One region of the Hydrogenophaga sp. L310 genome, then DNA from elsewhere that is predicted to be linked to it. Evidence: predicted binding sites of a transcription regulator. Region 1 holds the regulator's gene; each other region holds the start of a gene.
The links. Region 1 encodes sigma-54, which starts transcription at its own class of promoters, with help from an activator protein. Its sites were predicted from a motif close to TGGCANGNAANCTGCTTT; they were not measured.
Positions count from the first base shown of each region.

Region 2: AC0GNO_RS16930 (pilin) is a predicted target of sigma-54. The motif match lies at 1,012-1,029, and genes of this name have one in related genera.
Region 3: nifB (nitrogenase cofactor biosynthesis protein NifB) is a predicted target of sigma-54. The motif match lies at 1,131-1,148, and genes of this name have one in related genera.
Region 4: AC0GNO_RS11170 (arsenate reductase (azurin) small subunit) is a predicted target of sigma-54. The motif match lies at 1,384-1,401, and genes of this name have one in related genera.

Region 1 covers NZ_JBVPZA010000007.1:199,280-201,477, forward strand. Annotated here, with positions in the region: gene lptB (LPS export ABC transporter ATP-binding protein) at 1-146, shown strand, start outside; gene rpoN (RNA polymerase factor sigma-54) at 340-1,989, shown strand; gene AC0GNO_RS13935 (THUMP domain-containing class I SAM-dependent RNA methyltransferase) at 1,986-2,198, shown strand, end outside.
Region 2 covers NZ_JBVPZA010000010.1:113,965-116,162, forward strand. Annotated here, with positions in the region: gene tfpZ (TfpX/TfpZ family type IV pilin accessory protein) at 1-361, opposite strand, end outside; gene AC0GNO_RS16930 (pilin) at 533-967, opposite strand; gene AC0GNO_RS16935 (hypothetical protein) at 1,127-1,477, opposite strand; gene AC0GNO_RS16940 (3',5'-cyclic-nucleotide phosphodiesterase) at 1,434-2,198, opposite strand, start outside.
Region 3 covers NZ_JBVPZA010000004.1:10,629-12,826, forward strand. Annotated here, with positions in the region: gene nifB (nitrogenase cofactor biosynthesis protein NifB) at 1-1,086, opposite strand, end outside; gene nifA (nif-specific transcriptional activator NifA) at 1,550-2,198, opposite strand, start outside.
Region 4 covers NZ_JBVPZA010000005.1:201,083-203,280, reverse strand. Annotated here, with positions in the region: gene AC0GNO_RS11175 (arsenate reductase (azurin) large subunit) at 1-814, opposite strand, end outside; gene AC0GNO_RS11170 (arsenate reductase (azurin) small subunit) at 825-1,349, opposite strand; gene AC0GNO_RS11165 (substrate-binding domain-containing protein) at 1,543-2,198, shown strand, end outside.

The sequences.
Region 1 (2,198 bases):
ATCACAACGTGCGCGAAACCCTGGGCATCTGCGACCACGCCTACATCATCAGCGACGGCCATGTTCTGGCCAGCGGTCCCACCGCAGAGATCGTGGAAAACGCCGAAGTACGCCGTGTGTACCTGGGCGAGAACTTCCGCATGTGAACATGACCGCCACGCTCGTCATTGCATGTACTTCGCGGCCCCCCGAGGGGGTTGATTCGCCTTGGGGCGGCCCGGCGGCGTCTTGTGGCCCCCACGCCTTGCCGCTGCGCGGCGCGCTGCCCCCCAAGGGGGTTGATTCGCCTTGGGGCGGCCCGGCGGCGAATCTCCGTTTCCCACTGCTGTACGCCCAGGCATGAAGCAAGGCCTCTCCCTGCGTGTATCGCAGCACCTGGCGCTCACGCCCCAGTTGCAGCAATCGATCCGCCTGCTGCAACTCTCCACGCTGGAAATGGCGCAGGAGGTCGAGCAGATGCTCGACGAAAACCCGTTTCTGGAGCGCACGGAAGAGATCGCCGAGCGCGAGGCTTTCGGTCTGGAGCAGGTCGATGCGCCGGTGAGCGCCGGCGAACAGATCGCCGATGCCGCGCTGCCGGTGGCCGACGCCGTGGCCGCCCCCGCCGAATTTGACGGCCCGCTGCCTGACCGCGTCAGCAGCACGTCCGACGCGCCCGCCGACAGCGGCTCAGGCGACGAGATCGAAAGCCGGCTCGACGGGGCCACCCCGGTGGAAGAAAGCTGGGAAGGCGACGGCACGGTCGAGATGGCGCCTGACGACAGCGAATGGGGCGGCGACGCACCGGCGCGCAACAGCGGCTCCGGTGGCGACGACGAAACCGCCAGCGCAGCCGACCTGGCCCGCAGTCCCGTCAGCCTCCAGGACCACCTGCACGAGCAGGCCCGCTGCCTGCGGCTGAGCGACGAGGACGCGGCGGCGCTGTATTTCCTCATCGAATCGCTCAACGACGATGCCTACCTCGAAGACGACATGGCCGAGCTCGCCCTGGACTTCTGGCGGCTCATGCACGGCCGCGAGGCCACCTCGCCTGCCATCGAAGAGCTGGAGGCCGTCGAAGCGCAGCTGCGCATGGCCCTGGGCTGGCTGCAGCACATGGAGCCCACCGGCGTGGGTGCGCGCAACCTCGGCGAATGCCTGCGCCTGCAGATCGAAGAGCTGCGCAACACCCCCGAAGCGCGCGCGGCGCTGGCCATCTGCAACCAGTCGATGGAGCTGGTGGCCAAACGCGACATCAAGCGTCTGTGCGCCCTGTGCGGCATCGACGACGAAACGGCGCGCGCCGCGCTGGGTGTCATCGCGCGGCTTGAACCCAAACCCGGGCGCCGTTTCATCGATGTGGAGCGCAACGTGGTCGTGCCCGACGTCATCGTCACACGCGCCGGCCGGGGCTTCAAGGTCATCCTGAATCCCGACGTGATGCCGCGCCTGCGCGTGCACGACGTGTACGCCAACGCCATGCGGCAAAACCGCGGCGGTCGCGACAACGGCGGCGAAGCCGGCCACGCCGCCATGCAGCAGCGCCTGCAGGAAGCGCGCTGGTTCATCAAGAACATCCAGCAGCGTTTCGACACCATCCTGCGCGTATCGAGTGCCATCGTCGAGCGCCAGCGCAACTTCTTCATGCACGGCGAACTCGCCATGCGCCCGCTGGTGCTGCGCGAGATCGCCGACGAGCTGGGCCTGCACGAGTCCACCATCAGCCGCGTGACCACCGCCAAGTACATGGCCACGCCGTTCGGCACCTACGAGCTCAAGTACTTCTTCGGCTCTTCGCTCGGCACCGAAACCGGCGGCAACGCGTCGAGCACCGCGGTGCGCGCCCTGCTCAAACAGTTCATCGCCTCCGAAGAGCCCAAGAAACCGCTGTCCGACAACCAGCTCTCCGACCTGCTCAAGGAGCAGGGCATCGAGTGCGCGCGCCGCACCGTGGCCAAGTACCGCGAGGCACTTCGCATCGCACCGGCCAACCTTAGAAAAAGCCTGTGAATCAATTGAAGTTGTTTCTCCCCTGTGCGGCCGGCGTGGAGGACATGCTCGCCGACGAGGTGCAGCGCATCACCAACGAACCGCTGGCCTTCAAGGCCCGCGGCGGTGTGGGCATCAAGGCCTCGTGGCGCGACGCCATGCGCCTGAACCTGTACAGCCGCCTGAGCCAGCGCGTGCTGGTGCAGCTCTGGCACGGTGGTTACCGCGGC
Region 2 (2,198 bases), on a different contig from region 1:
CCACAACAAAACGGTCTGTTTCAAATGCCAGCACAACCGGGCGCGCTGAAAAGACTGAAAACAGTCCGTAAAACAAGGCACCCAGCTGGATAACCACGACCAGGGTGAGATCGACCCACCGTTCACGCACGGATTTCCGCGGACTCGCCAAGACTAGTGTGAGCATCGGGCCACAAATCACATCCACCAGAACGACAAGAAGGAAAATCTGGGTCACCCCGAGCATGGTGCGCCAAGGATTTGGGTACCAACCACTAAACACCACGACTGATGACAGCAATGCCACAAACAAACTGCCGATTAAGTGATAGAAGCTCCAGCGGAGAGCAAACCCGATTCTCGAAACGTTGAAAAGCTTCATAGCATCAGTTTAAGATCGCATCATCATTGATGCCTATATTGTCTGTGGCCCCCGCTTGAATTGAATCTGGTTGGTAGCGCGAAAAAGAAAAGACCGCCAAAGCGGTCTTTTCTTTCAGAAGAGCGAAAGAGCAGAAAATTCATTCTCCTGCGTCACTCGCCTCCTTGGACATTAAGCACCACCAGCACGGCACTCATTGGGCACGTACTTGTAGTTAGCAGTAGCAGCCGTTGTGCAAGCCCAGTCAATCGCACCTGCCACACCCGTAGCAGGAGTCAGACTAAAGACCACACTTTTGGCGGTGGGATTCATAGTCGTTACCACAACACCAGTATCGTCAGTGCAAACCACGGAAGTCACGGCACCCACAGCACCAATGTTGTTCACACCAGCACAGGAGCCTGCCGCAATGGTGCCGCCATTGGCAGCAATGTTTTCGGAGATGGTTGGCTTCATGCCACTGGCCAAGTTCAGGCCCTCTGTAACACGGGCACGCACCGTGTAGTCCTGATAAGCCGGCAGGGCCACGGCGGCCAGAATACCGATGATGGCCACCACGATCATCAGTTCGATGAGGGTGAAACCTTTTTGCATGGAACGCTTCATTGCGAAAACTCCTTGGGTGGTTGGGGGAGAGGAACGCGTTCTCCTGAGCAGGGTCCGTGCCAACCCGACAAGGCCGGGTTTCTGCGGTCTTTTTCACGCCGCAGCCGGTGCATGTGACGATTTGTGTCCTGTGATGCTTTTTGCTACTGACAATTTTTGTCACCCCGGTCTGGGCAGACAGAAATTGTCACTTGCGGCGGCAAGGTCTTTGTGTTCAGTGTTGAAGGCGTGATGCCAGCGCCAGCGGTGTGATGACCCGCTGCCCCAGGCCGGCGTCTGGCAACAAACGCGGTCGCCCGTGACCAGGATGAGATCGGGGCTGAGCGCCAGCAGGTTCCACAAGAACGGATCGCCCGGGTCTGGCGAGTCGGGTTGCGGGCAGATCAGGCCGGCCACCACGACAGGGGTGTCAATAATGATGTCGATGGGTTTCTCGGCGCACGGCGCCAACTTCTTCCAGAGCCACTCACAGCTCGAAAGTCTGCCCGGCGCTGAGCCAGCGGATGTCATGGCGCACGTCGTCCACCCGGCTGGGCGTCTGGTCGAAGCGCTGGATCTCGTCCATGATGAGTCCGGTTTCGGCGGGCTTGGTGTGGGTGATGTAGATCGGGTAACGCTGGCGGCGGTCGATCTGGTCGAGCTCTTCGGCCAGGGTGCTGGGCGCGAGGTGCAGGCTGCGGCGGGCGAGCTCTTTTTCGCGGTCGCTGAAGGCGGTTTCGATGATGAGCAGGGCCACGGGCAGCTGGTTGACGCGTTCCCAGAAGGCGGGGTTGCGCTCGGTGTCGCCGCTGAAGACCCAGTGGCCCGAGGCGGTGGCGGCGGCGTAGCCACAGGCGGGCACGGTGTGCACGGCGGGCAGCACCTCGATGGCCTTGCCGCCCACCTGCAGCACCTCGCCCACGGTGATGGGCACGCAGCGCATGAGCGGTGTGGCGGCGCTGGGGATGGTGGAAAAATCGGGCCAGATGAGGTTGTTGAAGATGTGGGCCTTGAGGGCGTCGATGGTGCTCTGCAGGGCGCGCACCTGCAGCGGTTCGGCGCCCGCGGCCAGGCGGCGCGCGGCCACGGCGTCGAGCATGAGCGGCAGGCTGGCCACGTGATCCAGGTGCGAATGGGTCAGCAGGACGTGGTTGACCCGGGCCATTTCGTCCAGGCTGAGATCGCCCACGCCGGTGCCGGCGTCGATCAAAACGTCATCGTCGAGCAAAAAGGAGGTGGTGCGGCAGCCTTG
Region 3 (2,198 bases), on a different contig from region 1:
GTCCTGGTAGCTCTTGCGCTTGTCCAGGTCGTAGACCACTTCCATCTGCTCCAGCTTGTCGAGCGTGAACTCTTCCGAGCGGTCTTCGCCCAGCAGGCCCACCGCGTCGGCACGGCACTGGCGGCAATGGCGCATCAGGTTGGCACCGCCCATGCAGGCGTCCTGCACCGCTTTCAGTTCGGAAGCGGTCGGGCCACGCTGGCCGGTGAGGCCGAACACCGTGCCGTGTTCGGCTTCGGAGATCAGCGGCATGATGTTGTGCAGGAAGGCGCCGCGCTTCTTCACTTCGCGGTTCACCTCGATCAGGTGCTCGTCGTTGATGCCGGGGATCAGCACCGAGTTGATCTTGGTGAGCACGCCGCGCGCGGTGAGCATCTCCAGGCCGAGCATCTGGCGCTCGTGCAGGATCTTGGCGGCTTCGTAGCCGGTCACGCGCTTGTGGTTCCAGAAGATCCAGGGGTAGATCTTTTCGCCCACGGCCGGGTCCACCATGTTGATGGTGATGGTCACGTGGTCGACGTTGTATTTGCAGATCTCGTCGACCTGGTCGGGCAGCGCCAGGCCGTTGGTGGACAGGCAGAGCTTGATGTCGGGCGCCTGCTCCTGCAGCATGCGGAAGGTGTCGAAGGTCTTGGCCGGGTTGGCCAGCGCATCGCCGGGGCCGGCCACGCCGAGCACCGTCATCTGCGGGATCTCGCTCGCCACGGCGACCACTTTTTTCACCGCCTGTTCGGGCGTGAGCTTCTGCGAGACCACGCCGGGGCGGCTCTCGTTGCTGCAGTCGTATTTGCGGTTGCAGTAGTTGCACTGGATGTTGCAGGCCGGCGCCACCGCGACGTGCATGCGCGCGTAGTGGTGGTGGGCTTCTTCGGAATAACAGGGGTGGTTCTTGACCTTGTCCCAGACTTCCTGGGGCATGTCGTCGGGGCCGTCCGACGTGCCGCAGCTGGCTTTGCCTTCACCGCCGGAGGTACCGCAGCCGCCACCGGCGGCGGGCAGTTCGGGCGTGGCGCCCAAGGATTTGATCTGGCCGATGCCGATGTAGGTCTTGGCCGGCAATGAACCACTGGCTGCGCTGGTTTGCATGGGAACCCTTTTCGCGTCCGACACTTGGCCGCATGGGGGGACCTATAGCCAATTCCGTGCCACCAAAAATCTTGTTTTAAATCAAATAACTGGCGTCTTTTGTCGGTTGTCGCAGATGCCACAGGAGCCACATCTTTTGAGCGTGTTGCGTCTGGCTTGCGACAAAGGCCACACAGGGAGCGCATACCGCTGGCGCCGTTCTTGGATCTGGGCAAGGCCGGGTGGTTGGGAAGAGAAGTCACAACCAGGTTCCACCCACCCGTTCGCAGACGTGTCGGGTGGCTGCGGCGGAGCGCTGAAGAGGATTCGCGCATGCCCCGGAGTTTCGAGCACATACCCCGTGTTCACGCAGGCCCAGCTGCCTGCAGCAACACATCTGCGCGAGCGCGCAAGCGCCCCGCCGCGGACGCCCGGCGCGTTGCCAACACCTCAGCGTGGCGCCAGCAAGATCAGTGAATAGACATCAGAACTTCCGCACCTCGATGCCATGCTTCTGCAAGGCATAACCCATCTGGCGCGGTGAGATCTTCAGCAGGCGCGCCGCCTTGGCCTGCACCCAGCCGCTGCGCTCCATGGCCCAGACCAGGCGCTCCGCTTCGCCTTCGGGCTTGCCATCGGCGACGGCGGTCGGCGCAGCGACGGCGACCGGCTCGGGTGACGCATCAATGGGTGCTGGCAAGGCGGCGTCGGCCCCGGCGGGCCCCATGGGCCGCTCCTGGATCGGAATCTCCGTCAGGCGGCTGGGCCGCACCGCGTCTTCGCGGTCGATGTGGTGCAGCACCTGGGTCAGGCAGCGGTTGCCCTGGCAAGGGAAGGCCAGGTCCGTGATCACGTCGCTGTGCGCCATGGTCGCGGTGCGTTCCACGCAGTTCTCCAGTTCGCGCACATTGCCGGGCCAGTAGCAGCTGCTCAACACCCGCATCGCAGCAGGGCTGAACTGGGTGGTGCGCGCGTTCTCCCGGTTGAAACGGTCGAGAAAATGTTTGGCCATGGCCGGAATGTCTTCGCGGCGCTCGCGCAGCGGCGGCAGCTGGATGCTGACCACGTTGATGCGGTAGTACAGGTCGGCGCGGAACTCGCCCGCCTTCACCATGCGCTCCAGGTCGCGGTTG
Region 4 (2,198 bases), on a different contig from region 1:
CGGCGGCTGTTTCGCCCGGGAACCACTTCTTCTTTTTGTCCACCGTGGAGCCTGAGAGGTTGGCCACCCAATGGTTCAGGAAGTAGTTGGTCTGCGTTTCGTAGGGGTTGGCACCGGTGCACAGGATGCAGTCGGCCAGCTGGGCGTCTTCGTAGCTGTTGTTCAGCTCGCCCACGCCCATGTCGCGCGTGGCGTGGCACTCGGAGTTGTAGGCCGGGCGGTTGTGGATGCGCACCATCTGGGTTTTCAGCGCGCTGAACATCAGCTTGCCGGTGCCCCAGGTGTTCTCGAAGCCGCCGCCAGCGCCGCCGTGGTCGAAGCAGTCGTAGAACAGGCCGTCAGGGCCGTCGTTGTCGAGGATCTTCTTGGTCAGGCCGGCGTAGATCGCCAGGGCCTGCTCCCAGCTGGTGTCGAGCCACTGGTCGCCGCGCTTGATGCGCGGGTGCTTCAGGCGCTCGCGGCCGATGCCGTCGTGCGTGTACATGTAGCTGGCCATCTTGCCGCCGCGCGTGCTGGAGAGGCCGCTGTTCACCACGCATTCCTTGTCGGGAACGATCATGATGTTCCACTTCTTGCCGCCCTTGTCGGTGATGGTGTTGGTCATCGCCCGGGTCAGGGTGGTGGCAAACGGCGGCAGCTGGGTGCGGAAGTCCAGGCCCAGCGCGTTCTGGTCCGGGGCGCGGCCGCCTTCGGTGTTGTGATCCCACTTGTAGGCGTGGTAGCCACATCCGACGATGCAGAAGTGGCAGGTCATGTTGGTCTTTTGCGCGTCTTTCGGGGGCAGCGCGATGCGGTCGTTGATCTGGGTGGTCATGCGGCTCTCCTCACAGGATGTTGGACTGGCGGCCGTAGATCAGGCCATCGACGCCGACGGCGTGGATGCTGTCTGTCTTGGCGTCGTACTCCAGCAGGATGCGCGGCAGGTCTTCGGTGGCCTGGCCGGTGACCATCTGGCCGCCGTTCTCGGGGTCGAAGATGGAGAAGTGGCAACCACACTTGAAGGTCTTGGTGCCGGGTTCGTAGCCGACCGGGCAGCCCATGTGGGTGCAGAACGAGCTGTAGGCCACGATATCGCCGTTGGGGCCAACGCCGCCCGGCACGGGTGAGCCCATGCGGATGGCCAGGCAGGCCGAGCTGTCATCGGGGTAGGCAAAACTCACCGCCTGGTTCAGCGGCAGACCCTTGGCCGAGCCGACGGCTTTTTTGGGATACGGCAGCGTGGTGCCGCTGGATGCCGGCGGGGTGGCGGCGTTCGCATTGCGAATCGGGATGATGGTGGCGCCCGCCACGGCGGCTGCGGCGCCGCCCGATTTCAGAAAAAAGCGGCGACCGATCTTGACGTCTTCCATTTTGTCTCCTGGTTGGGTGAAAACATGGAACCGGTATGCAACGTTCATGCCAGCAAGGAAGTCTTTTAAAATCAACCACTTACTTCATTAGGGTTTCTTCTCTGTGGGATTTTCGTAACCATGATGAAAATCAAAGTTACGAAAACGTAACGCGAGAATGTCTGTGAACCGAAGACGCTACCTGGCCGCTGGCATGTGCGGCGCCGCCGCGGCGGCTGTGTCCCTCCCGGGATGGGGAGCGGACCGCCTGCGCATCGGGCTGACCCCGGTGATCCTGGCGGATCAGGTGGCCTTCTTGTCGCGCTGGGGTCGCTACCTGGGCAGTCGGGTGGGGATCGATGTCGAGTTCGTGGCCCGCGAGTCCTACCAAAGCATCCTGGACCTGCTGTTTTCCAGACAGATCGATGCCGCCTGGATCTGTGGGTATCCCTTCGTGCGTTTCGAGAGCGGGCTGTCCCTGCTCGCCGTGCCGCTGTACCACGGCCAGCCGTTCTACCAGGCCTATCTCATTCGCTCGAAAACCCCAGTCCCGGAGATCGAGGGCTGGAACGATCTCAAAGGGCGCGTGCTGGCCTATTCCGATCCTCTCTCCAACTCGGGCTGGCTGGTCGCGCAGGCCCAGCTGAGCAAGGCCGGGGTGTCAGCACGAGACCTGAAGCGGGGTTTTTTCACGCACGGCCACCGCAACGTGGCCGAAGCCGTGGCGGCCCGCCTGGCCCAGGCTGGCTCCATCGACGGTTATGTATGGGAGACGATGCGCGACCAGGGCATGCCTGCGATTGCCAAGACCGAGGTGATCTGGAAGTCGGAATCTTTCGGGTTTCCACCCCTGGTCGTGCGCAAGGGGCA